Regions from separate parts of the Limnobacter sp. UBA7229 genome, predicted to be linked through region 1. Evidence: predicted binding sites of a transcription regulator. Region 1 holds the regulator's gene; the other holds the start of a gene.
What was found. The regulator NrdR, encoded in region 1, represses ribonucleotide reductase genes. The targets are predictions, from matches to a motif close to CACNANATNTNGTG.

Region 1 (24,709 bases):
TGAAGGCACAGAGGATTTTGAGTTCAGCATTTTGGTGGACTTCGGTCAAAAAGCGATTAACGACCAAACCCGCATGATGCGCATCCCGGAAGGGGCAAATGCGGCCAGCTTGTGGACACGCCCGACAGACGTGGATTCCGGTGCCAATCCGGATGGCTATGAAATCACCGAATTGATCCCGGGTCTCACCAACAAAGAAACCAATAGCGCTGACGGAGCGCTGTTCTGTGCCGACGTGGCCATGCTGGCTGATGGCCGCATTATGGCTGTCGGCGGAACGGCCTATTACAGCGAACCCGGCAGCAACTTGATTGGTTATGGTTTGACCGAACTGGAAGGCCTGAAAAACAGCCGCGCCTACAACGCCAACACCAACACCTGGAGCCAACTGGCAGACATGAACTTCGGCCGCTGGTACCCAGCGCTGATCACCCTGCCCGACAGCAAAATGTTTGTTGCCAGTGGCGTAACGAAGCTGTTGAAGCCCATCTACCCACAGGCCCCAGAACAAAGCGGTCGCAATGTCCCACAAACCGAAACTTATGATCCGGTGACCAACAAGTGGACGGTCAATGCGCAAACAGCGCAGCGCTCCTTGCCACTTTATCCTCGCCTGCACCTGCTGCCCAACGGCCATGTGTATTACAACGCTGGTGGCCAGGCCTTCAACCCGTTTGGTCAGTCTTACGACCAGCCATTGTGGAATATTGCAGCCACTTACAACCCAGCCAACCAAACATGGTCTGATCTGGCCTACGCTGGCTTCCCGCTGAAGTTCAGCGATGCTGGTCTGGAGTCACTCACCCAAATCCTGAATCCATTGACTGCCCCCAACGCAGCCATGAGCGCACTCACCAAAACCTTGATGAGCGCGCCTATGAAGAGCCCTCAAGCGCTACAAAAACTCTTGAGCACAGTGACCACGGGCAACCCTGAGCAAACCTTGCAGAAAGTGGTTGGTGCTGGCATGCGCGGTTCAACATTCTCAATCATGATGCCGTTGCGCCCCAACGCTCAAGGCCAGTACAAAGAGGCCAGCTTCCTGACTGCTGGCGGTGTACTCCCACTGGTCGGCTTGACCTCGCCAGGTGGATATGTAGCGGTAGCCTCCTCACGTATTGACACCGTGAAAACAGAAGGTGACAACATTGTTGATTACCAAAGTGAAGTTACTGGTTCTCTGAACGAGACTCGCTGGTATGGTTCCGGTGTGTTGATGCCCGATGATTCTGTGATGGTGTTCAGTGGTGGTGACCGCGATGGCGTTGCTGCACCCGGCGTGGAGTTCCCACGTAAAACCGCAGAACGCTTTGATCCGGTTACCAAGAAGTGGACTCAAATGGCTGTGGCCAACAACCCCCGCACTTATCACAACACTGCATTGCTGATGCAAGACGGTCGCGTGCTGATCGGTGGCCACGCGCCCATTTCCACCCTGTACCTGAAGAACATCAATTTGGCTGCATTTGGTTTTTCACCCAACGATGGTCGTGATCCCTCATTCGAGATTTACTCACCACCTTATGTGAACAATCCAAACCGCCCCAACTTGATCGGTTTTGCAGGTGGCAACGCCACACCAGCTGGCGACGGTAAAACAATGATGCGTGAATTCCGCAAAGGTCAACAAGTCACACTGCAAATGGCACCCGGTACGGACATGAGCAAGATCGACTCAGTCACCTTGGTACGCCACACAGTGACAACTCACTTGACCGATGCAGATCAGCGCACTGTTGTTATTCCTAAAACCCAGCTGTCTGTAACAGGTCAAAGTCTGCGCTTTACCATTCCAGATCAGGCCGCTGTGGTTCCACAAGGTGCTTACATGACCTTTGTGCGCACCAAGCAGGCGGATGGTTCACTGTTGCCGTCCAAAGCTGTCAGCTTCATGTTGAAGCATGGCAATGGACAAGGAGTGATGACTGCCAATGCCCGTCGTTAAATCGAATTGGGTGAAGAAAACGCTGGGCGCATGCCTGGCGTTTTCTTTTTCTACCCTGCTAATTTCAAGCCCCTTTGTCAGCACCACAGTTTTAGCACACGCCGAACACGGTTCGGAGGGTGGAATTCCCACTGTAAGTGCGAAAGCCAAATTGCCCAAAGGCCTTTCATTGCAAGTGGTTAAAACAAATGCCTATCAATTTGCATTGGCCACCGATGGTCAACAGCGTGTCGAAATACTGGGCGAGGACAAACGCGCTTTTTTGCGATTTGACCGTGACAAACTGTATGCCGATTTAAACGCAACTGGTTGGCACCGTTCCCGACAACCCGGTGGTGGTCCAATCCCCGAACGCCTTAAAGACAACCCAAAGTTAAAACCGAATTGGGTTCTGCTCGACAAGCAGCCTGGCTATGGTTGGTACGATCCCCGCTTGATCAAAGAAGACCTTGCCCACTTTAATCTGGCCATGGTCGCCAACGGCAAACCCATCAGCGTTCGAATTGAACGCATTGAGGCCGAGCCTATGACAGGTTACTGGCGCCCGTTGTTGGTCAATGAACCCGAATTCACTGGCCTGAATGCCATGGTGCCTGGGCTGAGTGGCAACAATTTCATGCTCAGCCGCATGGGCACAGCGAAAAGTGAATTTCAGGTGCTGGATGATCAGGGTGCACCATTCCTCGAGCTTCGAGAAGACGGAGTCTGGCTAAACAGCATGCATGCCTGGGCCAGTTCAGTGGAACTGTTTCATAGTCCTGGCACTGAACAAGCGCCCTGGGTGAAAGTGTCAGAAACCGGAACTGTGACTTACGCAGACCCGCGACTGAACAAAAAACCTGTGAAAACATCAGAAACCGGCAGTTGGGTAATTCCGGTGAAGCAGAAGGAAGGCGAGCAACAAAATTTGCTGAAAGGCGAACTGAAGTGGCAAACCATTGTTGAACAAGTCAACTAGTTTTTTGCCGCCTGGGGCTCCAGGCGGCATTCTTCCTCAAATCCATACTTGCGTGCAAACGGGCAATCAAGCACAGGCAATGTCGATGGAATTTGGTAGTACTTTTCCACAGCTTCGCGCAATACCACATCCCTGAACCGTTGGTAATTGAAGTTGCTACCATCCACAATCGTGAAAGGCACACCCTCGATCGTTTGCGTTGTTACTGAAACGTTGCTCAGGTAATCCTGGTAAAGCGCTGGGTCAATTGGCTTGGCTTTGGCCACAATCCGAATGGGTTTGCCATCCATTTCCCGCCAGTCCACAAAGGTGTCATCATTGCGCGCGTGGTATTTGCCAGGGCCAAAAACAGGCACCACTTTGCCGTAGTGATAAGTCATCAGGGCCGCAGGCGAATAGGCAATGGTGGTCAATACACCATTGGCTGGCATACCATTGCCAAGTTCAGCAAGAATGGCTGGCATATTCCGGTGAAACAACACGTCTTCCTGAAAGTCTTTTTTCGGCCAAACCGACACATCGGCGTGCATCAACAAGCCAAACAACACCAGGTGAGGAATCGACAACACAGCATTAAAGCCAATGTAACGCCTCATCCAAACACCTTGTGTACACAGTGCCAAAAGCACAAAAGCAATGGGCAGAAAACCCAACACCCAATGCAAGCCCACTGTTTTTTCAAGGGAGATGAGCAGAAATAGAGCCAGTGGCACCAGCAAGGCAAAGGCCAGCGCACTTTGGCGCAACCAAACCCGGCTACCCTTGAGCAAACTCCAAAGTGCCCAAGGTGTTATCAGATAAATCATCATGCCCAGGTAGGTCAACACCGTACCCCACCCCAACTGTGCATCCTCGTGCCGATTCACCAGATTAAACATGATGTTATTCCAGCAATTGTGCAGGTTGTAGCCAATGTTCACACTGGCAAATGGCAACACGCCCGCCAACAACAAGAACAGGTATTTGAAACGCTGCGGCTGAAACAACAAATGAAATCCAAAGGCAAAACCCAATAGAACAGCGAAGTATTTGGACAAAAAGGCAAGGCCCAGAAAGCACCCGGCGAGAAACATTGCCGAACCCGATTCAGCACGAATCGCCTTCACATAGGTGAATATGGCCAGGCCCATGAAAAAGATCAAAGGCGTATCGGTGGTTACAAATACGGCAAACCAGGACACTGGCATGGACAAATAAACGGCGCCAGCCAACCAGGCTCGGGGCTCCTGCTCGCGCGGCAACAGCTCACGGGCCAGCAGCACCACACCCCAGGCGATCACAGTGGTTAACAACAAGGTCAGGCTGCGAATCACAACAGGTTCATTGCCCACATGGCTTAGCGCCCACAACCACCAACCCACCATGGGCGGGTGATCGTAGTAGCCCCAATTCAGGTCGGTCGACCACAAATGGAAAAAAGCCTCGTCGCCAGTCATGGGGAAAAACCACGCCAGCCAAAGTTTGATTACGGCGGTCAGCAATACCGTCCAGCCAAACACGCTTTTGGCAGTTTTTAGCGTCAACTCGGGCCCTTGGGGCCGGGACAAAGAGAAATGACTCGACATGGGTGTTGGATATCTCAGGAAGCCAGGTACACAAGCACACCCACTGAGGCCAAAAAGCCCCAACTGATGCGATCGTGAATGGCGAAATGCACCGGATCATCGATCATTTCCTTGCGAGAAGTCATGATCCAGATTCTCATCAACCAGTACAAAAACAGGGGACAAATGCCCCACAAAAATTCGGGTGTTGCGTACAGCATCGAACCATTCTGACTGTCTACATACAAGGCCAATACCAGTACGGCCACAAAACCGCTTGAGATACCCATAGACACCAGGTAACTCAAATCGCTCATTCGGTAACCACGTCCCTGCGGCTGAGTGCCCTCAAGCTGCAAGAACTCCAGTTCGGCACAACGCTTGACCAAAGCCAAACTTAAAAACACAAAGAGTGAAATGGCCAATAGCCAGCTGGAAAGCTCAATGCCAGTGCCCACGCCGCCTGCAATCACGCGAACCGTGTAAAGCATGGCCAACAGCAACACATCAACGAAGGCCGTACGCTTGAATACAAAGGTGTACAGCAGTGTAACCACGGTGTACACCAACAGCACCAGCGTAAATTGCCAACCCACTGCCAGCCAGGCCACCGCAAAGCCGGCTATGCCCAAACACTTCATGAACAAGAAAGCCTTGCCAATGCTGAGCGCACCGCTGGCCATGGGGCGATGGCGCTTGCGCGGATGTTGGCGATCCGCATTCAGGTCCATCAGGTCGTTCCAGATGTAAGTAGAGGACGCCAAAAAGCCAAACGCCAGGAAACCCCACATCATCTTGCCCCAAAGGGTGAAATCGGTTTCATGCGCGGCAATCAAAGGTAGAAACAGCAAACCGTTTTTGGCCCACTGCTGCAGGCGCATGGCTTTAAGCCACACCTTGATTCCGGTGCTGCGCGTATCAAGCCGGTTCAGCTCAATACCAGCCGCCATCGCCTTGCGTCGGGTACCTGAGGAAGTATTCACGCCAAATGCCAGTGCAGCCTTTTTCCAGATTGGAATATCGACCAGGGCATCACCAAAATACACAAAGGGTTGCCCATGGCTGTCTGCCTCAATGGCTGCCAGTTTTTGCTGGCCCTTCAAATTACTGTGCTCGCTGGCGATTACACGGGCAAAAAGGCCCAGGCGTGCGGCTATCTTGAGCACATCACGACGCATCGAAGCACTGGCCAACACCAATTCATGGCCAGCCGCTTTCAATTGATTCAGTCGCTCAAGCACCATGGGATCAATCGGCAGATGATCCAGCACAGGATCGATTCGTTTGGCCACCTCAGTTTTAAATACCCAGGCGCCCCGAATGGCCCACAACAACATGGGAAAGACGTAGAAAATGTTTTGCTTTAGCAGCAACAGGCAACTTTCGAGCAGCACATCCGATGGGCTCAACGTGCCGTCCAAATCAACGTAAACAATCGGCTTGGTCATTTTGGTTTGGACAAACCACTGAGCAGTGACTGCGTGGGCTCTTCTTCCCAATGCGCCGCACCAAGAAACACCATCACAATTTGCTTCACAAAATTGTCGAGCATTTCTTTTTCAATTTGCGGTTGATCTGGCCTGACGTCCAGAAAATCAGTGGCCGAATTCATCATCAACGTAACCACCAGACTGCAAATCAAAGTCAGGGTGTGTGTGGACAAGCCGGGGAAAATATTCAACAGGCGCAGGTCGCTGGCCATTTCATTGGTGAAGTGTGCAATTTCATTGCGAATGGCATTGCGCAGGGACTGCGAACCGCCAGACCTTTCCGAGCTGATAAAACGCCACTCCAGGTGGTGTTGCTTCAGGTAAGTCACAAAAACACTCACCGAGTGCCGAATCATGTCCTCACCTGGCAGGCTGGCCTGGCGAGCCTCTCGCAACAACCTACGCAAGGTAATGCCGCCATCCTCGACCAAGGCCAGGCCCAGTTCATCGGTAGTTTTAAAGTGGCGGTAAAACGCGGTCGGCACCACACCGGCTTCTCGGGTAATTTCCCGAATGCCCAACGCAGTAAAGCTGCTGCCGTTTCCAACAAGGGTAAGCGCTGCCTGCATCAAATTTTGGCGTGTCTGTTCTTTGCGCCGCACCCTGGCCTGGGTTTCGTCCACCGGCTTGGTTGCGGCGCTTAATCTTGTTCTCATGGTTCTTGCTCGAGCCTAGACTGGATTAGTCAACTTCCTGACCTACCCCGATATTGTAATGAAAAGAAGCTTGTTCACAGCTTAACAGCCTGCAAGCCCGTGAAATAGGACCTGAACACGATGAAAAGAACTAACAGAACCAAGCCACTTCAGGAATTATTACTGTAATTACGGGTTTTGCGTATTGACTGCACGAACCCAAGACGGTTAACTCCCCCTAAAGAGGGTTGGAAAAAAGTGTTAATCCAATAAAGATGTTCATATGCTCACATGTGGTGACACCTTTTCAACTAGCTTTTCCTCGGGAGGAGACATTCATGCCATCAAACCAAATTCTGGTTATTGAGGATCACCCACTTTTCGCAACAGGCATCAAAGACCTGGTTGAATTCGTGGCGACCAACGCAGACATACTCTGCGCAGCCAGCATTGCACACGCCAAAGAGTTATTCAGTAAAAACTCGCCTGCGCTGGTCATCACCGATCTGCGTTTGCCAGATTGCCAGGGTCAAGATGTGATCGACACGCTGGCCCTGATGAGTGCCAACCTGCCCACCTTGATCATGAGTGGCGATGACACACTTCTTCATTCTATCGTACCCAACCAGCATGCCCCCTCCTGGACCCTGTCAAAATCCGAAGGGTTTGAGCAAACTTCAGCAGTATTGCTGGAAGCGCTCACCCGCGCCGGTGTTCAGGTTCAGTGGCGCCCCAACGCCCTGTCAAACCGCCAAACCAACGGCGAGCACATCACCGGGCGACTGGGTCAAAACAACGGCATTCAGTTAACCCACAAACAACAACAAGTCATGCACTTCCTGGCTTCGGGCCTTTCCAACAAGGAAATTGCCCGCAAACTCGACTTGTCACCCGAAACCATAAAAACACATTTGCGCGAAATTTTCACACGTATGAATGTGAAAAACAGAACCCAGGCCGTCAGTCTTTATCGCAAAATTCCGCGACTCAATGCCTCAGCCTTGGTATAGAAACCAAAAAGCCGGCAACAAGCCGGCTATTGATATAACTATAAAATGACAGACAGTTCACTATCAGGGCTCGCCGTATTGCTGGGTATTGCCTTATACCCGTTCTTTGCAAACCACCTTCCCAATCAGCGGCAAAATGCCGCCGCTGTCATTGGTGTGGTACTGCTTGGATTTGTAATTCTGGGGCACGACACACAGCAAGTACTTCAACACGGCACGCCAGTTCATGCAGCCCTGCAGGCTGCATCGTTTCTGTTTTTTGGAAGCGCTTTTCTTGGGCGAAAAAGAGGCATCGTGGCCGCTGAACGTTCTGCGCTGGTCCCGTTCTCGATTGCTTGCATTACAGCAATTGCCGATATGTTTACCACGTCTGGTTTGGTGTACACCGCGTTCATCGGCGTTCAGGCCATTTGCCTGCTGGCTATCACCAAAACCTACAGCAACCTGCCCAAAGTTACCCTGATCAAAGCTGTGTATTTCAGTTTGCTGTACTGCATCATAAACGGCCTGTTTCATGCCTCCACATCGACTGAACTCGCATTGGTCATCGATTTCAGCATTGTGAAGATTCTGTTCTATGTCTTGCTCGGTACCTGCGTTTTTCACATGGTGTTTCAGGACTTTTCACGAACCCGCACGAAAAAAGGCTTGGACAGGCAAACAAAAATTGATCAAGACATCATGAAGTTCGCTTTTCGGGGGCGCCGGGTATTAAAAGACTTTCGACATGATCTACGTCAGCCCCTGAGCACTTTAGGTATTTTGGCCAGTGTGGGCAAAGCCATTTCAAAAGACCCGGAAGTCACAGCCAGATACCAACACATTCAAACAGCTCAGAAAGCATTAAAAAACATGCTGGAGGACTTCTTTGATCAATTGGCAAGTGCGATCAAATATCCGCAAGATGACAACTATGCCCCCATGATGCCAACCGCAGTTCACGACATTCTTGGCCCATTGATTGAAGAATACAGAATGCTGGCCGATGTGAAGGAACTTCAGATTCGTTATGTGCCCAGCGAAATCAAGGTCATGAGCAACAAGGAGGCCTTGGCCAAGATAATCCGCAACGGACTTGACAATGCGATCAAGTACACCAACAAAGGTGGAGTAGTGGTTGGTCTGCGCAGACGCAAGGGGCGGGTATGCATTCAAATTGCAGACACCGGATCTGGCGTTGAGAACAACAAAGTCGCTGCACACAACAAAGGCTGGGGGCACGGTTCCAGCATAGTCCGGGATTTGAGCGAACAGATACTCGCCAAAACCGAATGTCGAAACCGATACTACAACGGCAAATTGGCAGGCTCTGTCTTCGAAGTCATATTGCCGGAAGAAGCCGAAATCAGTCATCGCAGCAAGCGGCCAGCCTACAACCCTCAACTTGCATTTGAAGCGCAAGTCATGGCAATGAGCCACGATCATTTACTGGAAATTCAGCGTCGACTTCCGGTTCAGGGATTTGACAAAGTCGAGTTTAGTCTGAACGGCGCATATCGCGCCTACCTCAATGCTTTGCGCAAAGGCATGTCACCTGTTTACATTCTTTATGCCGGCGACTCAGCCCAAAAAACGCACGCAATTGAGCAATTGAAACTGTTGGGTTCTCTGCTTGATTTTGAACCCTGCTGCATTTTGATCTACAACGCAAGCCTGGAAAACAACCCGCAAGTCGAATTTGGTCGTGAAATGATTCGAATTCCCTTGATTCCTGGCCAAGCCGAGATCAGCCTCGGTGTGATTTCTGAATTATTTCCGGCCCGGGAAAAGGCCTCGGCCCTGTTCAATGTGCCGACCGAAAGTTCTCAAAACGAAGGCAAAACCTTGGGCAGCAAATCGTTACTGACCCACTAAACTGAGAAAACGAGTGGGGCTACCGAGCGCAGTGCAAGGCCCCCAGAATGGTAGACCGACTTGCACCAGTCACCGATGGGCAATTGCAAGGCGCAGCCTGCACATACTGCGCACCAAGCCAGGCAAAAGCAGCAGCCTCGACTGCCTGCGCAGGCAAACCGAGGTTTTCAATTGGCAAGAAATCCGCTGGTGCGCATTCGCAGCGCAACTGGTGAATGAAGGTGCTGTTTTTTGCACCGCCGCCGCACACGTACACCTGCTCAACCAACACGGGCAAACACGACTTCACTGCCCTTACTGCCAAGGCCAGCAGGGTTGCCATGATGTCTTCAGAAGAAAGATCGGTGGCGTCTGCAAGGCAAGTCTCAAACCATTGCGCGCTGAAATCATCACGGCCTGTGCTCTTGGGCCAAGGTTGGTGAAAGAAAGGATGCGTCCAAAAACGCTCCAGCAAGGCATAGTCCGGGCTGCCCATGGCAGCAATTTCACCATCACTGTCCATCGGCAAGCTGAAAGCGCGCTGAGCCCAAAGGTCCATTAAACAGTTGGCTGGTCCGCAGTCCCCACCGGTCAACGCCTGCCCTTGGCCATTCAATACAGTCAGGTTCGAAAAACCACCCAGATTCACCACGGCGGTTTGGTCATAAATGCCCTTGCCGTTTAACCACGCAAGGTGAAAAGCCGGAACGAGCGGGGCTCCCTGGCCACCTAGTGCAACATCTTTGGAACGCAAGTCATTCACCACATCAATCCCGGTTCTACAGGCCAGCAAGGCCCCGTCCAGCATTTGATAGGTGTACCCAAGATCGGGCCTGTGCCGGAGGGTTTGACCATGTGCACCCAACACGCGCACGTCACCAGGCTCTAGTCCCAGAAAGGACAACAGTTCATTGACTGTGCCGGCATACAGCTCGGTGAGATCTTTACGGGCTTGCAAGAAAATCGCGATTGGATCGGAACTGGAAGGAAAACGAGGCGGGATTTCTTGCAGCAGCAGGAGTGTTTCCCTCAAAGCCGGCGGAAACTCGGCGCTAAGCACGCCAAGGAACCGCATGTCCTGAGTTTTGGAATCAATTTGAACCGCAGCTACATCGACACCATCCGTGCTGGTGCCAGACATGGCGCCCAAGGCGATCATGGCTTACTGGGCACGTGCCAAACGTTGGGCAGTGGCCAGCTCCATGCGGCGGTCAAGCGCCAGCTGCACCCGCTTGAATTCACTGAATGCATTTCGATCCAGTGGTTCAGCCTGAGCCACAGTGATGCTCAGGGGGTTTTTGGGAACCCGGTTGACCCGGAATTCATAATGCAGGTGTGGTCCGGTTGCCCAGCCAGTAGCACCCACATACCCGATCACATCGCCCTGCTCTACTTTTTGGCCAACCTTAACGCCTTTGCCAAAACGTGAAAGGTGAGCGTAAGCCGTGCTATAACCGCTGTGATGCTGGATTTCTACAAAATTGCCATACCCGTTTTGCCAGCCCGAAAACTTCACGGTGCCACTGGCTGTAGCCATGATTGGAGTACCGGTGGGCGCCGCGTAATCGACTCCGTTGTGAGCTTTCCAGCGTTGCTGAATGGGGTGGAAACGACGCGGAGTAAAACCGGAGGAAATGCGGGAGAATGCGAGCGGCGAACGCAGGAAAGACTTTTTCAGACTGCGACCTTCCTCGTTGTAATAACCAGCATTGCGATTACCACTGGGTGCGAACCAATATGCTTTGTACGGCTTGTTGTTATTCACAAACTCTACTGCCAACACCCGACCAGAGCGCGCAGAACGCCCCTCAAGTGTCAGGTCTTCATAAACCACCTTGAACTCGTCACCTTTTTGCAGTTCACGGTGAAAATCAATGTCTGAACCAAAAATTTCAGTCAGTTGAATGGCCACTGAATCAGGCATTCCGGCCTTGTCAGCAGCAGCAAACAGAGACGACTCAATTCGCCCTGAGCGAAACACAATCTGCTTTTCAAAGTTGACAGATTCCAGCTTCGCGACAAATTGACCATTGCGTTTTTGAATCAGGATCGACTCTTGACTGTCCTCATCAATGCCGCTTTTGTAGCGCAGCCATTGGAGGTCACCATCTGCAGTTTGCTGAACAGTGAGCACGCGACCAGCACGCAAATTTACCAAATTACGTGCTGTTTTGTCTTGCCCGAGGAAAGTGGCCAAGCCTGCGGTATTCACGCCCATGCGCTCGAGTAAACCCACCAGGGTATCGCCACGGCGAATTCTTTCTTCGGCAACCAATGGATCGAAGGTGTAGACACCCTGATCAGCCAGATTTAGTTCAACAGCCTCTACAACCACATCGGGGTTGCCAAGAGCTGAATCAACCGGGGAATTTTGAACAGAGCCCGCGATTGCAACCACTGCACCAAGAACAGGGAATGAAAAAAACCCTACAATGACCCACTTTCTGTGATTGTGGGATTGGGGAAGCGCGGAGTCGGCATGTTGCCACCCCGACTGAATAAAGCGCTTGGTAAGAGAAAAGCCCTGTCCCCACGCGGCGATTGCTCGCTCTAATAAATTCTGAAGCATCATGTTTTAGTTTTAGAGGTGTGAAATTTCACGTGCCGATCGCCCACAATCAGCTTTATTTTCAAAAATACAACACTGAAGTTTGCCAGAGTGTAACAAAGGATTGCCAAATGAACCAGTCACCTGATAGAAGGCCCCCCAAAATTACGGAAATTACTGAGAATTTATCTGATTCCGTCCTGCACGCCCTTGAAGTGACCAAGCGTGGCTGTGAAGAACTGTTGATTGAATCGGAATGGATTCAAAAATTAGTCCACAGCGAGAAAACAGGCAAACCCCTGCGCATCAAATTGGGTTTGGACCCCACGGCACCCGACATTCATTTGGGTCACACAGTGGTGCTCAACAAGCTTCGTCAATTGCAAGATCTGGGCCATCAAGTCATCTTTTTGATTGGCGATTTCACGTCCATGATCGGCGATCCTTCGGGTCGCAACAGCACCCGCCCACCGTTAACCAAGGAACAGGTTCAGGAAAACGCAAAAACCTATCATGAGCAGGCTGTTAAAATCCTGGATCCGCAACGTACTGCAATCGAGTTCAACAGCAAATGGCTGATGCCCCTGGGTGCAGACGGCATGATCCGCCTGGCCAGCAGCTATACAGTGGCCCGCATGCTCGAGCGCGACGATTTCACCAAACGATATCAATCTGGCACGCCGATCGCCGTACATGAGTTTTTGTACCCACTGTTGCAGGGCTACGATTCGGTGGCATTGGAAAGCGATTTGGAGCTGGGTGGCACCGACCAGAAATTCAACTTGCTGATGGGTCGCGAGCTGCAAAAACAAAACGGCCAAAGTGCGCAGTGCATCTTGACCATGCCGCTGTTGGTAGGCACCGATGGCGTGGACAAAATGTCGAAGTCCAAGAACAACTACATCGGCGTAACCGAGACACCTTCCAATATGTTTGGCAAGGTGATGTCAATTTCAGATGAACTGATGTGGAACTGGTATACCCTGCTCAGCTTCAAATCACTGGCTGATATTGAAACCCTGAAACAGGCTTGCGCCAATGGCGAGAACCCGCGCAACACCAAGGTTGCACTGGCCCAAGAGTTGGTTGCGCGCTTCCACAGCACTCAGGCCGCCGTCGACGCACTGACCGAATTCGAAGCACGTTTCAAGCAGGGTGTACTGCCCGAGGACATGCCTGAAGTGAGCCTTAACTTGCCGGAGGGCGATTCGGACGCTGGTTTGGCCTGGATTCTGAAAGCTGCAAACCTCTGCGAAAGCAGCAGCGACGCCAACCGCAACATTCAGCAAGGCGGCGTAAAAATTGATGGCGAAAAAGTATCCGATAAGGCCTCACGCTTGGGCAAAGGCAGTTATGTGATTCAGGTGGGCAAACGCCGCTTCGCCAAGGTGCACCTGAATTGAACAGCCAAGCTCTTGATTTTGGTGCAATTGTCAGCAAAAAACCGGCAGGGTCGCGCTTCATACTGGTGCGCCATGGCGAAACCGACTGGAACAAGGAGAAGCGGTTTCAGGGTCACACCGACATTGCCCTGAATGCGCACGGACTCTTGCAGGCTCAATTGCTTCGCAAATACTTCGCCTCCCTGGAAACGCAGGGAGTGTCGCTTTACGATGAGTGCATCAGCAGCGACCTAATTCGGGCGCGCGCCACGGCAAATACCATTCACGGCGCCAGAACACCCGCCATGCAGTTGAATGCGGGTCTTCGGGAGCGTGATTACGGCCATCTGTCAGGCCTGACAGGCGATGAAATGCAAGCCAAGAGCCCAGAAGAATTCGCGGGCCTTAGAAACCGGGTGCCTGAAGCCCCCTTGCAAGGCGGGGAAAGCCTGTTTCAGTTTTACAGCCGCGTGGTGGGAACGTTCGAGCACATTGGCAGCGCCCACGCGGGCAAAACAATCTTGCTGGTGGCCCATGGTGGTGTACTCGATTGTATCTACAGGCACTGCACTGGCGAGCTACTGCAAAAGCAGCGCGAGTGGCAACTGCACAATTGCGCGCTCAATGTGATCGACATTGACCCGCAGGGAAACAAACATGTTGTTTTGTGGGCCTGGCTGGGGCACCTGAACAACGACAAACCCGGCCAAAACATGGACGAAGTCGATGGTCGAATCGCTTGAAATCATTTAGAATGTTGGGCTTGTCTTGAACCCAATCCTTTCCGGAAATCGTTATGTTTGAACGCCAAAAGGGCATCGCCCAAACCGACCCAGAATTGTGGACTGCCATGCAGCAGGAAACCACTCGCCAGGAAGACCACATTGAGTTGATCGCGTCTGAAAACTACGCCAGCCCAGCCGTGATGGAAGCCCAGGGTTCACAGCTGACCAACAAATACGCCGAAGGCTACCCCGGCAAGCGCTACTACGGCGGTTGCGAACACGTAGACGTGGTTGAAGACCTGGCCATTGAACGCCTGAAAAAACTGTTTGGCGCGGAAGCAGCCAACGTGCAGCCCAATTCTGGCTCGCAGGCCAACCAGGCCGTGTTTTTTGCCTTGCTGCAACCTGGCGACACCATCATGGGCTTGTCGCTGGCTGAAGGCGGTCACCTCACCCACGGCATGCCATTGAACATGTCGGGCAAGTGGTTCAACGTCGTTTCGTATGGACTGAACAAAGAAGAAGCCATTGATTACGATCAGGTTGAAGCTTTGGCCCGTGAACACAAACCAAAAATCATCATCGCCGGTGCATCCGCCTATGCCCTGCGCATCGACTTCGAGCGCTTTGCGAAAATTGCCAAGGAAGTAGGCGCCTACTTCATGGTGGACATGGCCCACTACGCCGGCCTGATTGCCGCAGGTGTATATCCCAACCCTGTTCCGCATGCGGATGTGTGCACATCGACCACACACAAATCGCTGCGCGGCCCACGCGGTGGCATCATTTTGATGAAAGAAGAACTGGCCAAGAAGATCAACAGCGCAATTTTCCCTGGTATTCAGGGTGGCCCCTTGATGCACGTGATTGCAGGCAAGGCCGTGGCTTTCCACGAAGCCCTGCAACCGTCATTCAAGGAATACCAGCAGCAAGTGGTGTTGAATGCCAAAGCCTTGGCGGAAACGCTGGTTGAGCGTGGCCTGCGCATCGTGTCTGGCCGCACTGAAAGCCACGTGATGCTGGTTGACCTGCGCGCCAAGGGCATTACAGGCAAGGCCGCAGAAGCAGCTTTGGGCAATGCACACATTACCGTGAACAAAAACGCGATTCCGAACGACCCGGAAAAGCCATTTGTTACCAGCGGTATTCGCTTGGGCAGCCCAGCCATGACCACACGTGGCTTCAAGGAAGAGCAGGCCCGCGCGGTAGGTCACTTGATTGCCGACGTCCTTGAAAACCCGGAAGACGAAGCCACACTAGCCACAGTCCGTGCCAAGGTCAAGGAATTGACCAGCCAATTCCCTGTTTACAAGTAAGCAAGGGGCCGCGGCGTTATGAAATGCCCCTTCTGTGGCAACGCCGACACCCAGGTAGTCGATTCGCGCACGTCTGAAGAAGGCGACGCGATTCGACGCCGCAGGCAGTGCAGCGGCTGCGGCAAACGCTTCACGACCTACGAGCGGGCCGAACTGTTTTTGCCCGCGATCGTCAAGAAAGACGGCTCACGCGTCGAATTTTCCAGAGACAAACTTCGCGGCAGTTTGATGCTTGCCTTGCGCAAACGCCCGGTTCGCGCCGAGGCCATTGATGACGCCATTTCAAGCATTGAAGAAAAACTGCTGGTGAGTGCTGCCCGAGAAGTGGACACGAAGTTTTTGGGTGAGTTGGTGATGCAACAACTCAAACAACTCGATACCGTGGCCTACATTCGTTTCGCATCGGTCTACAAAAGCTTTGAAGACTTGCAAAGTTTCTCGGAGGAAATTGCACACCTCACCGCACCGGCGGAGAACGCAACCCACGCCAGCAAACCCAAAACCCGTACCCCCGCCAAAAAAGGCGTCTAAAAGTAACTGTGAAGTCACTGAAGCCATGGCCACCTTTTCACCCACCGACGAATACTGGATGCGGCATGCGCTGAACCTGGCCTGGAAAGGCCAATACAGCACCACGCCGAACCCGCGCGTGGGTTGTGTGTTTGTGCGCGATGGCGTGGCGATTGCGGAGGGCTTTCATGCCAAGGCAGGTGAAGGCCATGCGGAAGTGCAAGCCATTGCCGACTCCAGGGCTCGCGGTGTCTCCCTGACAGGCAGCACCGCCTATGTAACCCTGGAACCCTGCGCCCACCATGGGCGCACCGGCCCCTGTGCGGAAGCGCTGGTGGCCACAGGCGTTCAACGGGTGGTGGCTGCGGTTCTTGACCCCAACCCGCTGGTGGCAGGCAAAGGCATGGCCATTTTGCAAGCAGCCGGCATTGAAACTTCGCACGGTGTACTTGTTGAAGAGGCGCGCTGGATTAACCGTGGTTTTTTCAGTCGCATGGAACGCCAACGCCCCTGGGTGCGCTTGAAAGTTGCCAGCAGCGCCGACGGTATCAGCGCGCTGAACAATGGGGCAAGCCAGTGGATCACCGGCGAGGCAGCCCGGCTGCATGGCCACCACCTGCGTGCGCAAGCCTGTGCGGTGCTCAGTGGCATTGGCACCGTAAAAGCCGATAACCCACAACTGAATGTGCGTGGTATTGACACCGAACGCCAACCGCTGAAAGTGATCGTGGACAGCAAGCTGGAAATTTCACCCGATGCTCGCCTGTTACAAACCGGGCGCGTGCTGATTGCGCACACTGAACCACAAACGCCAGCTTGGCTTCTTACACACCCCAACGCCGCAAATATTGAGGCTTTGAACGTGGCCCCAGTGGCGGCAGGTTTGCATGCAGGCAAAGTAAAAACGGATTTGCTGCGCCTGTTACAAGAACTGGCACAGCGAGGTATCAATGAATTGCACCTTGAGGCTGGTTTTGGGCTCAATGGTTCGTTTCTGCAAGCCGGTGTGGTGGATGAAATTGTGCAGTACATTGCCCCACGTTTTTTGGGACCAGGCCAGGGCCTGTTCCGCCTGCCCGAACTAGAAATCCTGCCCGCCTATGCAAGCTGGGCTATTCATTCATTTGAGCAAATTGGACAAGACCTGCGAATTACGTGGGTTCAAAATAACCAGGAGTAGTAGCCCCCATGTTCACCGGAATTATTGAATCAATCGGTCAAATCAAATCTGTAGACCCCCTTCAGAATTCTGCCTATGCTGGCGTACGCCTCGCAGTGCATGCCCCAACGCTTGATTTCTCTGACGTAAAACTGGGTGACAGCATCGCCATCCAAGGTGCCTGCATGACTGTGGTGGCCATGCAAGCCCAAACCTTTCACGTGGATGTATCGCAGGAAAGTTTGTCGAAAACCGTGGGCTTGAACAAACCCGGTGAAGTGAATCTCGAAAAAGCCATGCGTTTGTCGGATCGCGTTGGCGGCCACTTGGTGAGCGGACATGTTGACGGGCTAGGCAGCGTGACGGAATTCGAACCGGTGGGTGAAAGCTGGCACCTGCAAATTCGGGCACCGAAAACCCTGTCGCCTTTCTTTGCCTACAAGGGCTCGGTTACTGTGAATGGAGTCAGCCTGACAGTCAATAAGGTAGATGACCATGATTCAGGCGAATGCGACATTCACATCAACCTGATTCCACACACGGTGCAGATGACCACATTGAAACATTTGAAAGCAGGCAACCCGGTCAATCTGGAGATTGACCAGATCGCCAGGTACTGCGAGCGAATCGTAAAAACAATGAATTTGAATCAGGGCTGAGCCTGCACACTGCCAAACAATGCCTCGGCCTTGGATTTTGTATTGTCAGAATCAGCCCCAAGCGCAATACCCGTGAACATCACAGGGCCTTCCGGCAGTTCTTTGCCAAAGGCTTTGCGGGCATCGGCCTGCAAATCCCTTCGTTCCGAAATCAACTCCACGGCGCTAGCCGCATCACGCACAACAATATTTCTCACACGGTCGGTGTAGGGGTTGTCAAACACTTGGCCCACTTTTTCACCTGGCGAGCCCCACACATAACAAAGGGTGGCCGCGGGCAAACGCTCGCCCGAGACAGTGCGCGCCGCAGCCAATGCAAGGCGGGTGCCCAAACCCAGTTTTCCTTCATCAATTTGAATAAAGGCACACACCTTCGCACCCGCGTCGTCGCCAGCCTTGGTTTGCAAATTCGCCTTGGTGGGTTGAGTCAATATTTGCCACTGCCAGGTCAAAGTGTTCAAAACCGTGGGTTTGGCAAAGGCATACACCAGCGTGCCGTAAGCCATGTCAGCCTCGGCCTGCAACACAGTTTGATTGCCCTGCTTCAACAGCTTGAATTGGGTTTGCGCCGCAATGTCAGGGTGGTACTGCGCTTTCCATGGCGCAGGAATTCCGGCAGCAGGGTCTGCAGGCCATGGCTTTAGCACGCTGGCGCCCTGGGCCAGAGCACCACTTGATATACCTGCTACACCGAATAACAAAGCTGCTTTAAAAACACCCGTCATCAACACAAAACTGCGCATACGAAACCCTTCAACACCTTTTTAATCGATACTTGAGTAACGTACAGGCCAATCAACAGGTACACAACCCGATTCAATCGCCTGCCCCAAGTCAGCGGGCTCATCAATGTCCAGTTGCGGTGGTAACCACGCAGCCTGCAAACGCTTGTGCTGCAAGGCTGCACGGGTTTGCTCCGCCACACGGGCAGTGCCCCACTCTATCAGTTCAGAAAAAATTTCAGGAACAATGCGGTTGCAAGCCAAGGCCACGTACCCACCATCGTGTGCGGGTACAAAAGCCAGTCCCTGTTGCCGGGCAGTATCGATCAGTTCACGCAAATGCCGCACCGTAAATTCAACTGCGTCGGGCCCAAGAAGCACCACAAGTTCACTGCTGTTCAGGTGGGTTTCAACCGCAGTTTGCATTCGTACGCCCAAGTGCCCTTCTGGTTGAACGTAACATTGAATGGCCCTGCCCTTCAGCAAGGTGGCCCACTCTTCGGGAGTACCGCCATCGGTCCACAGCGCCACATTCACGCCCTGTAACTTGTCCAAGGTAGTCAACAACAAATATCGGGCAAACACCGCGCATTGCTCAGCACCCAGCATGGGGATCAACCTTGTTTTCACCCGCCCAGCATGTGGGTACTTGGCAAACACGGCCACAGTGACAGGCAACTTTTGCCGGGTGTCCGCATAAAGCCTTGCCAACGTATCTGCGGACACTCCGCGCCAATATAAAAACCGAAAGCGCCACATCAACACAATCGTTGCCCAAGCGCCGTTCACGTCCCATCGACGCCCCGACGTAAATACCGGGGAAGCAACTGCCACAAATTTTTGTGGTGCTACTCGCTTTAAGCGCTTGCACAGCTCAACGTCTTCCATCAGGGGCTGTTCTGGAAAACCTCCAACCTGATCGAATAACTTGCGACCAACAAACAAAGCCTGATCGCCTGTACCAATTTTAGTCAGCCTTGACCGATGATTCATGAACCAGGCCACCACAGGCAACCATGCACTTTTGCCATCAATACACACATTGAACCGGCCCCAAACGCTTGCATCCAACTTGAACAACAATGCCTGCCAAGCCGCCTTGGTCAACACTGTGTCTGCATGCAAAAAAAGCAGTACTTCCCCACGGGCTTTTTCTGCACCCGCGTTCATTTGTTGCGCCCGCCCCTTGTTGCCTTGAATGGCAAGCACTTGCGGATGTTCGGCCAAAGTTTGTAAAACTGGCCAACTCAGGTCAGTAGAGCCGCCGTCTACCATCAACAACTCGTCACCATGCCGAAGCAATTGAAGCAGCGCTTGAATTCGAAACAAAAAGGAATCATCACCAGGCGCCGGAACCTCGTTGTACACCGGCATGACAATAGAAATGGAGGGCATGAACAGACGCCGCTCTAAAAGAACAGGGAGGCCAGCCCCAGGAAAATGAAAAAGCCCATGCTGTCGGTGGTAAATGTGAGTAGCACCGAAGACCCCATGGCGGGATCCCGACCCATTTTCTCAAGGCCTAAAGGCACGAGCACGCCAATTAACGCAGCAACAAGCAAATTAAGCATCACCGCCAGGGTCATCAATAACCCTAGCATAACCGCATTCGGCGATCCGAAATACAAACCCCACGCGGCCAGGCCAGCCACGCTGCCCCACACCAAACCATTTAACCCGGCAATCGCCAGTTCTTTTTTCAACAACAGTTTGAAGTTGGCTGCAGTGACTTGGCCCAAGGCCAGGGAACGGATCATCAAGGTCATGGTTTGATTGCCGGAATTACCGGCAATGCCCGCCACAATTGGCATGAGTGTGGCCAAGGCGACCACTTTGGCAATTGTGCCCTCGAAAGTGTCGATGACACGGCTTGCAAAGAAAGCGGTACACAGGTTTAAACCCAACCACAGCCAACGGTTTTTCGCAGACTCCCACACCGAGGCGAACAAGTCTTCTTCTTCACGCAAACCCGCACTGGACAGCAAATCTGCTTCGCTTTCTTCGCGAATCACATCCACCACTTCGTTCACGGTGAGGCGACCAATCAACTTGCCAGATGGGTCGAGCACGGGAGCGGACACCAGATCATAACGCTCAAAAGCCTGCGCAGCCTCATAGGCATCATCCAGTGCCGACAACATCAGCACTTCGCGGCTCATGACCTCACTCACAAGGGTTTCTGGTTCATTGACCAACAAACGGTCCAAAGGCAAACTGCCCTTGAAATGATCCACACGATCCACCACAAACACTTGATCAGTTTGATCTGGCAGCTCGTCGAACCGGCGCAGGTAACGCAACACCACTTCCAGTGTCACATCGTCTCGAATGGTCACCATGTCGAAGTCCATGCGCGCACCCACGGTGTCTTCGGGGTAACTCATGGCGGCGCGCAGTTGCTCGCGCTCCTCTAGGCTCAAACTGCTGGCCAGCTTTTCCACCACATCGCGTGGCAAGTCAGGAGCCAATTCCGCAATTTCATCGGCATCAAGCGATTCCGTGGCAGCGAACAATTCTTCGCTGTCCATCGATTTAATCAGGCTTTCTCGAACCGCATCACTCAGCTCAAGAAGAATGTCACCGTCCCGATCGGAGCGCACCAAACCCCAAACCAGCATCCGCTCTTCTTGGGGCAGACTTTCAAGCACATAGGCTACGTCGGCCGGGTGAAGCAAATAAAGCTTGTTACCCAGCTCGGTCAGGTGCTGGCGGTGCACCAGTTCCTCAACCAAACTTTGCCGCTCGGGATTGACCGTGGTTTGCTGGTTGTGAACAACACTCTCGATCACTTTTTGTTTGCGCAACAAGGCCTGCACTTCGGCCAACGCCCGTTGCGCATCATCGAGATCGTGAGGCAGCTCAATGGCTGGCTCTTGATCGTGGTAATCGATGTTTTGTTCGCTCAAACCAATCGCCCTGAAAGTCAATTACAAAAACTGGAAAGCCACCACAGCCACCAGCGTAGGCCCGAGTGCAGCCAAAAACAACTTGCCCGCATTGATTGAGCCGTCGTTGAAATACTTTTGCAAAATGGCAAAACCAGCCGGGTTGGGCGCATTTGCAATCACGGTTAAACCACCCCCGGTTACAGCACCAGCCACCAAAGCATATTTGAACTGATCATCCACACCTTCAACCAGTGAGCCAAGGTAAGTCAAGGCTGCGTTGTCTGTAATTGCCGTCAACGCAGTGGCTCCGTAATACAACGCTGTGGGGCTCATGCCCTTCAAAGTGTCTTGTAACCACCAGGCCTGCATGCCACCCAATACCACCAAACCAGCCAGAAAGAATGCAACCATCAACCCTTCTTTCAAAATCAGCTTGTCTTGATAGCGGCTGTAAGCAGTTGTATATCCGAGGAAGAACAGGAACAAGCCCATGAACATCGCTGCATGGTGGGCAAACACCACAACACCCACCAGAAACAACAGGTGAGTAGCAATAACCCACACAGGCATGTCTTCTTTGGGACCGTTTTCGGCAGGCTTTTTCATGGCGGTCAGTTCTTTGGCGAACAAGAAGGTGAGTACCGTCGCATTCACAAACACAGCAATCGCGGCTTTCCAGCCGAACATGGTCAACATGTATTGCATGTCAAAGCCCCATTTGGCCGCCACCATCAACACAGGCGGTGCAGCAAAGGGCGTTAAGGTGCCACCAATTGAAATATTGACAAACAGCACACCGAGAGTGCCGTACATCAATTTGTTGCTGATACCTTGCGTGTAAAACCGGTCGCGCAGTAAAAAGGCCGCCAGTGTCATGGCTGCAGGCTCAGTGATGAACGAGCCCAACAACGGTACGATGGACAAAGTGGTAAAAAAGTAAGCCACTTGCCTGTCAATTGGAATGACAGAAGCCACCACGCGCACAATGCGACCAGCCAGCACCAGGATTGGCTTGCTGGCCGCAATCACCATAATCGCAAATACGAATAAAGGTTCGGTGTAATTGCGCGTGTCTACGTATTCAATTGCGCTGGTTTGACCAATGATGAAAAACATGAACACAACCAGCACCATGGCCCAAAAGCCAAACACGGCCTCCACTTCACCCAGCAAATGCCACAAGCCCGAATGATTTGGCTGCGAGTGCGCCAGGCGCTCAAAGTATTTGGTTGAAAAGGTGTGAATGACAGCAATCGCAAAAAGAATCGCGCCAATCAGTTCAATGGTGGTCGGGTTCATCTCACTTCCCTTTTTGTTTATTGTTTGTTTTTAGTTGGCAGAAAAAAACACCTTGTCGTGTGCATCAACCACTTTCGCCACAGGCACCCAGCCTCGCAAACTATTGATCAGCCACACTTCTTCAGCGCGTTGCAAGTCTTGCACATTCAGCGTGGTTTGCCGAATCGTATTTTCCCTTAAAAGGCGGGCACGCAACACCCCGGGCAACAAATAAGTACCGGCGCTTTCGCAAATTTGTGGTGTTAACCACTCGCCATCAATTTTCAACACCACATTGCAGCGGCAGGTTTCAGTCAACAAACCTTGCGAATTGAAAAGTAGAACATCAAAAGCACCATTCGCCTGATTCTGAAAATACTCATACTCAGGTCGGTACGTGGTTTTGTGAAGCACAAACTCGGGCTTGCCTTGCATGGCTGAATCGGCCAAACGAAGCAGCACGGGAGTCAAATCCTGTTCCAGTTCATGCAGTTCAATTCGCGTGTCCCCGCAAGCATCCAGCAAACAACGTGCACGGAAAACGCCATGAGTATGTTTGTGCGCCACTGCATCCAGGTTCAATCGAACCCGTTGCTCATCGAATAAAAAAGAAAACTGCTTGGCTGCGCCTTCCATTCTCTCCAGATGATCGTCCAGATGAATCCACTTCCCATTCTCCAGGCGCAAAGTTTCAAGCACCTGAAAGTCGCAAGTGGCCTCACGTAGAAAGGTAGTTTTTTGCCACCACTCTTTTTTCTCATCGCTTGCGGTGGAATACCAGGTGATACCGCTGCCCACACCGTACTCCAGTTCATCTGCCTGTTCTATGACAGTACGAATCGGTACGTTGAATTGAACCCCACCACCCGGGCTCAGCACACCAAGCGCCCCGCAATACAATTTTCGGGGCGCTTGTTCCCATTGCGCGATACGCAACATGGCCTGCGATTTGGGCGCACCCGTCACACTGCCACAAGGAAAAAGAGCCTCAAACAAATCCAGCAAAGTAGTACCCGGCAAAGTTCGCCCAGAAATACTGGAGGTCATTTGATCGACAGTGGGCAGATGCATGACATCGAACAGGGAGCGTACTTGAACTGACTTTGGCTGGCAGACCTTGGCCATGTCGTTTCGCAACAAGTCAACAATCATCACATTCTCGGCACGGTCTTTTTCACTGTCACTCAGTACATCCAGACCACCCAGCACAGGCCTTCGGGTCCCCTTCATGGGTGCGGTTTGCAGCTCATTGCCGTCCCACCGAAAAAACAGCTCGGGCGACAAACTGATTGCGTTGAACACGCTGCCGCGCAGAAAAAAACTTTGGGGTGCAGACTGGCTTGCGTAGAGATGCTGGAAAACAGCCCATGCATCCAGTCGCGGATTGGCTGCCTTAAGCCGTGTGGTCAGATTGATTTGATAGAACTCGCCCGCCTCAATGGCCTGCCTCACCTGCTTGTAGGTTTCTTGATAACGCTGAGCCGTTTGTTGATCCAGCCAAGGCATGAATTTGGACGCCGAGGGCAATTGCTGCAACTGCGATTTGCCCAGCACGCTCACCTGGTTCGGTTCAAAAGCATGAAACTCGAGCAATGGGAAATTGTGTGGCATGCAAACCGGCAAAGCTGCATCGAAAACCGGAGCAGCTTCATAGCTTAGGCCACCCACCACATACAAACCCTGTTTGGACCACTCGTGGGCCTGCTCAATCATGCCGCGTACTTCGTTTGCATCGAAGGTACTGAGCACCCGAACCGGTTTGCCGTGCGCGACACAAAGACCGTCGTCACCCTCGGCCTGGGTCATCCTGGCATGCCAAGCAGCAGAAACCAAAGGTGAATGCATGGGGGAAAACGCCTGAACTGCCTCGAAGCGCTAATTGTAACGCGGCTTGGCGCGGAACTCAGCGGCCTGACTGACCCAGATGGAAGAACTCGTACACTGCATCTTTCTTGGCAATCGTGTCGGCGATACCCATTCGAATCAACTCGCGGGTGTAATTGGCCTCAAACAGCAAATAACTGGCCAAAGACGAACCACTGGCCTCCGTGGCTCCCAATGCGGACAACAGGGTACGCACGGGTCGGGGCAGATCTTGCGTGTGACG
Region 2 (7,254 bases), on a different contig from region 1:
GTTCAACAGCCTTGCGGAACATGGCCTTGATCTCTTCCTTGAATTCCGGGGTCCAAAGGTGTGGGTTTTCCAGTTTCACGGTGTTGATCAGGTCGATACCGAATGTGCAGTGTGCAGATTCGTCGCGCAAAATGTACTGGAACTGCTCGGCAGCACCAATCATTTTGTTCTGGCGGCCCAGCGCCAGAATTTGCACAAAGCCCACGTAGAAGAACATGCCTTCCATGATGCAGGCAAAGGCGATCAAGCTCTTCAGCAGTGTTTGGTCTGCTTCAAGCGTGCCGGTTTTGAATGAGGGGTCAGTCAACACATCAATGAACGGCAGCAAGAAATCGTCTTTGGCCTTGATGCAGGAAATTTCGTTGTACGCGTTGAATGTTTCCGCTTCAGGAATACCCAGGCTTTCTACGATGTACTGGTAAGCGTGGGTGTGAATGGCTTCATCAAACGCCTGGCGCAGCAAAAACTGGCGGCACTCGGGCGCTGTAATGTGGCGGTAGGTACCCAGCACAATGTTGTTGGCAGCCAGTGAATCGGCTGTTACAAAAAAGCCCAGGTTACGCTTCACGATCAGGCGCTCGTCTTCAGTCAAACCGTTGGGGTCTTTCCAAAGCGCAATGTCGCGATCCATGTTGATTTCTTGTGGCATCCAGTGGTTGGCGCACTGGCTCAGGTACTTTTCCCAAGCCCACTTGTACTTGAAGGGCACAAGCTGGTTCACGTCGGTTGTACCGTTAATTACGCGCTTGTCGGCAGCGTTTACACGGCCAGCCTTTGCACCTTCAGCGGCAGGCTGCTGCACCACAGGGCGCGCAGCTTGCTGATACAAACCTTGGCTGGCTGCAGGCGCAGCAAAACCCGAGGCCACAGACCCCATGGCAGGCGGCATTTGCACGGGGGGCTTGGCAGCAGTTGCTGTTTTGCCCATGGCTGCATCAAACTCATCGTCCCAAGACAGCATATTTTCTAACTCCTTAACTAATACACTGTATAAAGTCACAGTGTCATTATGTTCATTTTTATTCACTTGGGCAAGTCTTGGTAACTTGCACAAATCGCTGGTCTTTTATTCAAAAAACTTACTGGCAAGCCTCGCACTCGTCGAAGCCTGCATCGCCTGGGCGCATGGTGCACACCTTGCCTTCAATTTCTTGCTCAGGCAGGTTGGGCACCAGGCCAGTGGCCGGGGCCGATGTAAACGCGGCAGACGCACCACCTTCCGCATTCACGGAATTCAACTCACCACCGGCCAAAGTTGATTTCTCGGCGTGTGTGGCACCAATGGTGCGCAGGTAGTAGGTTGTTTTCAAACCGCGAATCCAGGCCAGTTTGTACGTGTCATCCAAACGCTTGCCGCTGACGCCAGCCATATAAATGTTCAAGCTTTGGCCTTGGTCAATCCATTTCTGGCGACGGGCTGCAGCTTCAACCAGCCAGCGTGGGTCCATTTCAAACGCAGTGGCGTACAGGCGCTTCAGGTCTTCCGGAATACGGTCAATCTTCATCACTGAACCATCAAAATACTTCAGGTCAGAAATCATCACTTCGTCCCAAATGCCCAGGCGCTTCAAGTCGCGCACCAAGTGTTCATTCACGATGGTGAATTCACCTGAAAGGTTCGACTTCACATACAGGTTCTGGAATGTCGGTTCAATGGAAGCGGCCACACCAATGATGTTGGAAATGGTTGCAGTGGGCGCAATGGCCACGCAGTTGGAGTTGCGCATGCCGTGCTTCTTGATGCGAGCGCGCAGTGCGTCCCAATCCATGCGGCTGCTTGTATCCACTTCCACGTAACCGCCACGCTCTTCTTCCAGTAGCTTGAGCGAATCCAAAGGCATGATGCCCTTGTCCCACAGCGAACCCTTGAAGGTGCTATACGCACCGCGCTCGGCAGCCAACTCTGTTGAAGCTTCGTAAGCGTAGTAGCAAATGGCTTCCATGCTTTCGTCGGCAAATTCAACTGCATCGCGTGAAGCATAGGGCTTGCGCATCATGTGGAGCGCATCTTGAAAGCCCATCATGCCCATGCCCACAGGGCGGTGACGCAGGTTGGAATTGCGCGCCTTGGCCACTGCGTAGTAGTTGATGTCGATCACGTTGTCCAGCATGCGCATGGCCACGCCCACAGTTTTCTGCAGCTTCTCGTGGTCCAGCACCAGCTCGCCGTTGTCGGCAGGCTTCAGGTGGCGCGTCAGGTTCACAGAACCCAGGTTACACACCGCAATTTCGTTCTCGTTGGTGTTCAGGGTAATTTCTGTACACAGGTTGGATGAGTGCACCACGCCCACGTGTTGCTGGGGGCTGCGAATGTTGCAAGGGTCTTTGAACGTAATCCAGGGGTGGCCGGTTTCAAACAGCATGGAGAGAATTTTTCTCCACAGCTTGGCTGCTTCCACGGTTTTGAACAATTTCAAATCGCCACGCGCGGCTTTTTCTTCGTAGCCCACATAGGCTTTCTCGAAGGCTTTGCCGTACAGGTCGTGCAGATCGGGGCAGTCGGATGGGCTGAACAGGGTCCAGTTACCGCCTTCCATCACACGCTTCATGAACAGGTCGGGAATCCAGTTCGCGGTGTTCATGTCGTGGGTGCGGCGGCGATCATCGCCAGTGTTCTTGCGCAGTTCCAGGAATTCTTCAATGTCCAGGTGCCATGTTTCCAGGTAGGCACACACCGCGCCTTTGCGCTTGCCACCCTGGTTAACAGCAACAGCCGTGTCGTTCACCACTTTCAGGAATGGCACCACACCTTGTGATTTGCCGTTGGTGCCCTTGATGTGGCTGCCCAATGCACGCACGGGGGTCCAGTCGTTGCCCAGGCCGCCAGCAAACTTGGAAAGCAATGCGTTTTCCTTGATGCCTTCGTAAATGTCGTCCAGATCGTCGCCAATGGTGGTGAGGTAGCAAGAAGACAACTGCGAACGAATGGTGCCGCTGTTGAACAATGTGGGCGTAGAGCTCATGAAGTCGAATGTGGACAACACTTCATAGAATTCAATGGCGCGTGCTTCACGGTCCACTTCGTTTAAGGCCAGACCCATGGCCACGCGCATGTAAAACGCCTGTGGCATTTCAATGCGGGTGCCTTCCACGTGCAGGAAGTAGCGGTCGTACAAAGTTTGCAGACCCAGGTAATCGAACTGCAAATCGCGTTCGTACTTCAGGGCTGCGCCCAACTTCTTCATGTCAAACTGGGCCAGGCGATTATCGAGCAGGCCAGCGGCAATGCCTTTCTTGATGAACTGGGGGAAGTACTCAGGGTACACCTGCGCCATTTCGTCTTGCGCAATTTCGCGGCCAATAATTTCACGGCGAATGGTGTGCAGCAACAGGCGGGAAGTAACCAGTGTGTAGCTGGGTTCATTCTCGATCATGGCGCGAGAGGCCAGAATTGCCGACTTGAACACCTCATCGATTTTCACGCCGTCATACAGGTTCTTCAGGGTTTCTTTCTGAAGGTGCGCAACGTCAATTTCATTCAGGCCAACCGCAGCACTCTCAATCAACGCTTTCAGTGCTTCTACATCCAGTGGGCGCTTGATGTCGCCGTCGATCACATTCAGGGCATGCTGCTCAGCTTGTTCCACCTGCTTGGCAGCACGTTCTTGCGCGCGGCGTTCGCGATACAGCACATAGGCACGCGCCACTTCGGCTTCGCCGGAGCGCATCAGGGCCAGTTCAACCTGGTCTTGAATGTCTTCGATGTGGAAAATGCCGCCGGAAGGCTGGCGACGCACCAGTGCGTTCACCACGCTGCCAGTCATCTGCTCAACCAGTTCGCGAATGCGCGCGGAGGCTGCACCCTGACCGCCATTCACTGCCAAAAATGCTTTGGTCATGGCCACGGCAATTTTGCTGGGCTCAAAACCAACCACGGCACCATTTCGGCGAATAATTTTGTAGTTTGAGTACGCGCTGTCAACCACGGGCGCTGCACCTGCAGGCTTAGAGGTGGACAAGGGCGCATCAGTTGCCAAATTGCTCGCCAAATCTGAGGGTCCATGGCTAGTTAGCATGCATCTTTCTCCTGGAATATACGTGTTCTTGAGGGTTTGTTTTTGTAGTGGAGCACAACCGGCAACCACTATATCTTGTGTTTTGTATGTGGCTTGGAACTAATTGTAGTGGTCGAAACACAATTTGGCAAACACTTTCTTATCCCCAACTTGTGCACACAGTTATCCCCTGTGAACAAGTTGTGGACAAGCTTGGGATAACCGCAGTGCAACAAAAAAACGGCCTTTCAAAGGCCGTCAATCTGAAGTTCGTAGGTGTTTGATTTACGAAGACCTTTCCAGTCGAAGAAGGGTCCCGGATCAGTTTTCCGAGTGGGTGCTATCTCGCTGTGCGCCATGGCATATCTCAGTGGATAACGTGCTTGTAACTCCAAAGCAAGACGCCTCAGGCTGGCATATTGAGCCTGCTCGAATGGGGTATAAATATCGCCCAGCAATTCAACACCAATTGAAAAATGATTGAAATTGCTACGGTCCATTGCGGCTGAAATTCCAGCATGCCAGGCCCGTTTTTCGCAGGATACAAATTGGGTAATCGATCCGTCTCGATCAATCAGAAAATGCGAAGAAACATGCAGGCCAATCAACTCGCCAAATGAAACATGCGCATGACAATCGAGTCGATTCAAAAACAGGTCAGTGATTAACGCGGGGTCTCGTCCCCGCTCGGGCAGGCTGATGCAGTGAACAACCAGGGTATCCACTACAGTGCCCATGGGGCGTGCATCCTGATTGGGGCTTTGCAGGCGGTGCACCCAGTCTTCTTCAATCCAGCCTTCGTCCAGCCACATGGCGTGCCCCTTCTAAAGGTCAATGCACTTCAAAACTTAGCGAACTTTCTCTCCGGCCGCCTTGGCGTGCTCCATGCCGCAGTAGAAGCGCCCCTGCATCATCACACCTTCAGACATGGGGCTGTAGGCACCGCAGTGTTGGCAAGGCATGATCTCTTCTTGGGTTTTACGGCCAAGATTGCCTTTTTGTTTAACGTCTACACCGGGCTTTTCACCCAATTGTTTGCGCTGCCAGCTTTTGAAAAGAATCCAGGCCACCAACGCCAGGCCCAGGAAAAACAGAATACGACCCATCAAACTGCCCTTTTCAAAATAAACTCCAGCACAAACTGGGTACCAAAATAAGCCAACACCAATACTGCATAGCTGCCCAAACACCAACGCAGGGCTACTTTTCCGCGCCAGCCAAATACCACACGCCCGCCCAGAAGCACTGCAAATGAACACCATGAAATGATGGCAAACAGGGTTTTGTGATCAAAGCGCCAGCTGCTACCGCTCCATTCTTCGGAAAACAGAAAGCCGGTGATCAGGGTAAGCGACAACAACACAAAGCCAGCCCAAAGCTGCCGGAACAGAATCGATTCCATGGTAAGCAAAGAGGGCAATTGATCCAGCAACCGCTCCCGCACCATCCGGTTTTCCTGGGTGGTGGCCACAGGCTGGTGCAAGGCTTTTTCCTGAAACGCCATCACGATGCCATGGGCGGCGGCAATACCCAACAAACTGTAGGCTGCCAGCGCGATCAACAAATGCAATTGAAACAGATGATCGCCTGCCATTCGAATGGCGGAATCTTCCCCCATCCACAAGGGCAGCAAAAATACAACTGCGCACAGCGGGAACACAATTAATTCAAGCAGCGGCACACGGTTGAAAAAACTTTCTACAAAGGCCACCAGTGAGGCCAACCAAGCCACGCACATCAGGCCCAGAACAAAGCCGAAGTGCATGCCATCGGATTGAAACAACAAGGTGCCCAATAAATAACCCGAGACCGTCAAGGCCAAAGCAACCAGCGCGCGGTTTAACGCGGCGGGTGCAGACCACTTGCCGAAAACGTTCAGCGCCGCCAATCCACCCGAGGCGGACAGCAGGGGCACTGCGAGCGCGTACAATATTGTGTTGTTCATACCAATCAGTTTACTCGATTCATAGCACGAGTCAGGGGCACCACACGATGTTTGAAAACCTCTCCGATCGCCTAACGCGCGTTGTCAAAAATATCAAAGGCGAAGCCCGCATCACCGAGGCCAACACGCAGGAAATGTTGCGGGAAGTTCGCTTGGCGCTTCTGGAGGCCGACGTGGCCCTACCGGTGGTGAAAGAGTTCATCAACCAGGTGAAAGAACAGGCGCTGGGCGAGGAAGTGCTGAACAGCCTCACCCCCGGCCAAGCCTTGGTGGGCATTGTTCACAAACAGTTGATCAAGCTGATTGGCGAGAAAACAGAAGAAATCAACCTGGCGGCCCAGCCCCCCGTGGTGATTTTGATGGCGGGTTTGCAAGGTGCCGGTAAAACAACCACCACAGGTAAGCTGGCCAAGTATTTAAAAGACAACCTGAAAAAGAAAGTGCTGACCGTTTCAGCCGACGTGTACCGCCCTGCGGCGATCGAGCAGCTGAAAACAGTCAGCGCGCAAGCTGGCGCCGAGTTCTTTCCTTCCGACATCACTCAAAAGCCGGTTGACATTGCCCTGGCCGCCCTGAACCACGCCAAACGCCAGTTTTTTGATGTGCTGATTCTGGACACGGCGGGCCGCTTGGGCATAGACGAAGCCATGATGAATGAAATCAAGGCTTTGCATGCAGCGGTGAACCCGACTGAAACCCTGTTTGTGATTGACGCCATGTTGGGTCAGGATGCGGCCAACACCGCCAAGGCCTTCAACGAGGCCCTGCCCCTGACCGGCGTGGTACTGACCAAGATGGACGGTGATGCGCGAGGCGGTGCCGCCCTTTCCGTGCGCCAAATTACAGGCAAGCCCATTAAATTCATGGGTGTGGGTGAAAAGCTAACCGGCTTTGAGAAATTCCACCCAGACCGCGTGGCGGGCCGAATTCTAGGCATGGGCGACATTGTTTCCTTGGTGGAAGAAGCCAAAAAAGGCATTGACCAACACGAAGCCGAAAAACTGGCGAAAAAACTGAAAAGCGGCAAGGCTTTCGACCTGAACGACTTTTTGGCGCAAATTAGCCAGATGCGCAACATGGGTGGCCTGCAAGGCCTGATGGACAAACTGCCCAGCCAATTGATGAAAGGGGCGGGCGATGTGGATGCCACCGCCGCAGAGAAGCAGATGAAACGCACCGAGGCCATTATTTTTTCCATGACCATTGCCGAACGAACCAAGCCCGATATTTTAAAAGCCTCTCGAAAGCGCCGTATTGCAGCAGGTGCGGGTGTTCAGGTTCAAGAAGTGAACCGCTTGCTCAAGCAGTTTGAGC

Region 2: the regulator NrdR is predicted to act here: its motif matches at 4,083-4,096, upstream of B4C79_RS10160 (ribonucleoside-diphosphate reductase subunit alpha).

What each region holds. Positions count from the first base shown of each region.
Region 1 covers NZ_DKTN01000020.1:49,360-74,068, forward strand. The annotation lists gene B4C79_RS11065 (galactose oxidase-like domain-containing protein) at 1-1,945, shown strand, start outside; gene B4C79_RS11070 (hypothetical protein) at 1,932-2,903, shown strand; gene B4C79_RS11075 (ArnT family glycosyltransferase) at 2,900-4,468, opposite strand; gene B4C79_RS11080 (UbiA family prenyltransferase) at 4,483-5,895, opposite strand; gene fabR (HTH-type transcriptional repressor FabR) at 5,892-6,593, opposite strand; gene B4C79_RS11090 (response regulator transcription factor) at 6,911-7,582, shown strand; gene B4C79_RS11095 (sensor histidine kinase) at 7,628-9,436, shown strand; gene B4C79_RS11100 (anhydro-N-acetylmuramic acid kinase) at 9,456-10,574, opposite strand; gene B4C79_RS11105 (peptidoglycan DD-metalloendopeptidase family protein) at 10,578-11,813, opposite strand; gene tyrS (tyrosine--tRNA ligase) at 12,095-13,366, shown strand; gene B4C79_RS11115 (histidine phosphatase family protein) at 13,363-14,088, shown strand; gene glyA (serine hydroxymethyltransferase) at 14,142-15,386, shown strand; gene nrdR (transcriptional regulator NrdR) at 15,405-15,917, shown strand; gene ribD (bifunctional diaminohydroxyphosphoribosylaminopyrimidine deaminase/5-amino-6-(5-phosphoribosylamino)uracil reductase RibD) at 15,943-17,076, shown strand; gene B4C79_RS11135 (riboflavin synthase) at 17,085-17,714, shown strand; gene B4C79_RS11140 (DUF3047 domain-containing protein) at 17,705-18,457, opposite strand; gene B4C79_RS11145 (TIGR04283 family arsenosugar biosynthesis glycosyltransferase) at 18,479-19,831, opposite strand; gene mgtE (magnesium transporter) at 19,846-21,342, opposite strand; gene B4C79_RS11155 (putative Na+/H+ antiporter) at 21,364-22,623, opposite strand; gene B4C79_RS11160 (chorismate-binding protein) at 22,654-24,447, opposite strand; gene B4C79_RS11165 (patatin-like phospholipase family protein) at 24,506-24,709, opposite strand, start outside.
Region 2 covers NZ_DKTN01000017.1:102,283-109,536, forward strand. The annotation lists gene B4C79_RS10155 (ribonucleotide-diphosphate reductase subunit beta) at 1-961, opposite strand, end outside; gene B4C79_RS10160 (ribonucleoside-diphosphate reductase subunit alpha) at 1,080-4,016, opposite strand; gene ampD (1,6-anhydro-N-acetylmuramyl-L-alanine amidase AmpD) at 4,244-4,807, opposite strand; gene B4C79_RS10170 (PP0621 family protein) at 4,844-5,101, opposite strand; gene B4C79_RS10175 (cytochrome C assembly family protein) at 5,101-5,940, opposite strand; gene ffh (signal recognition particle protein) at 5,988-7,254, shown strand, end outside.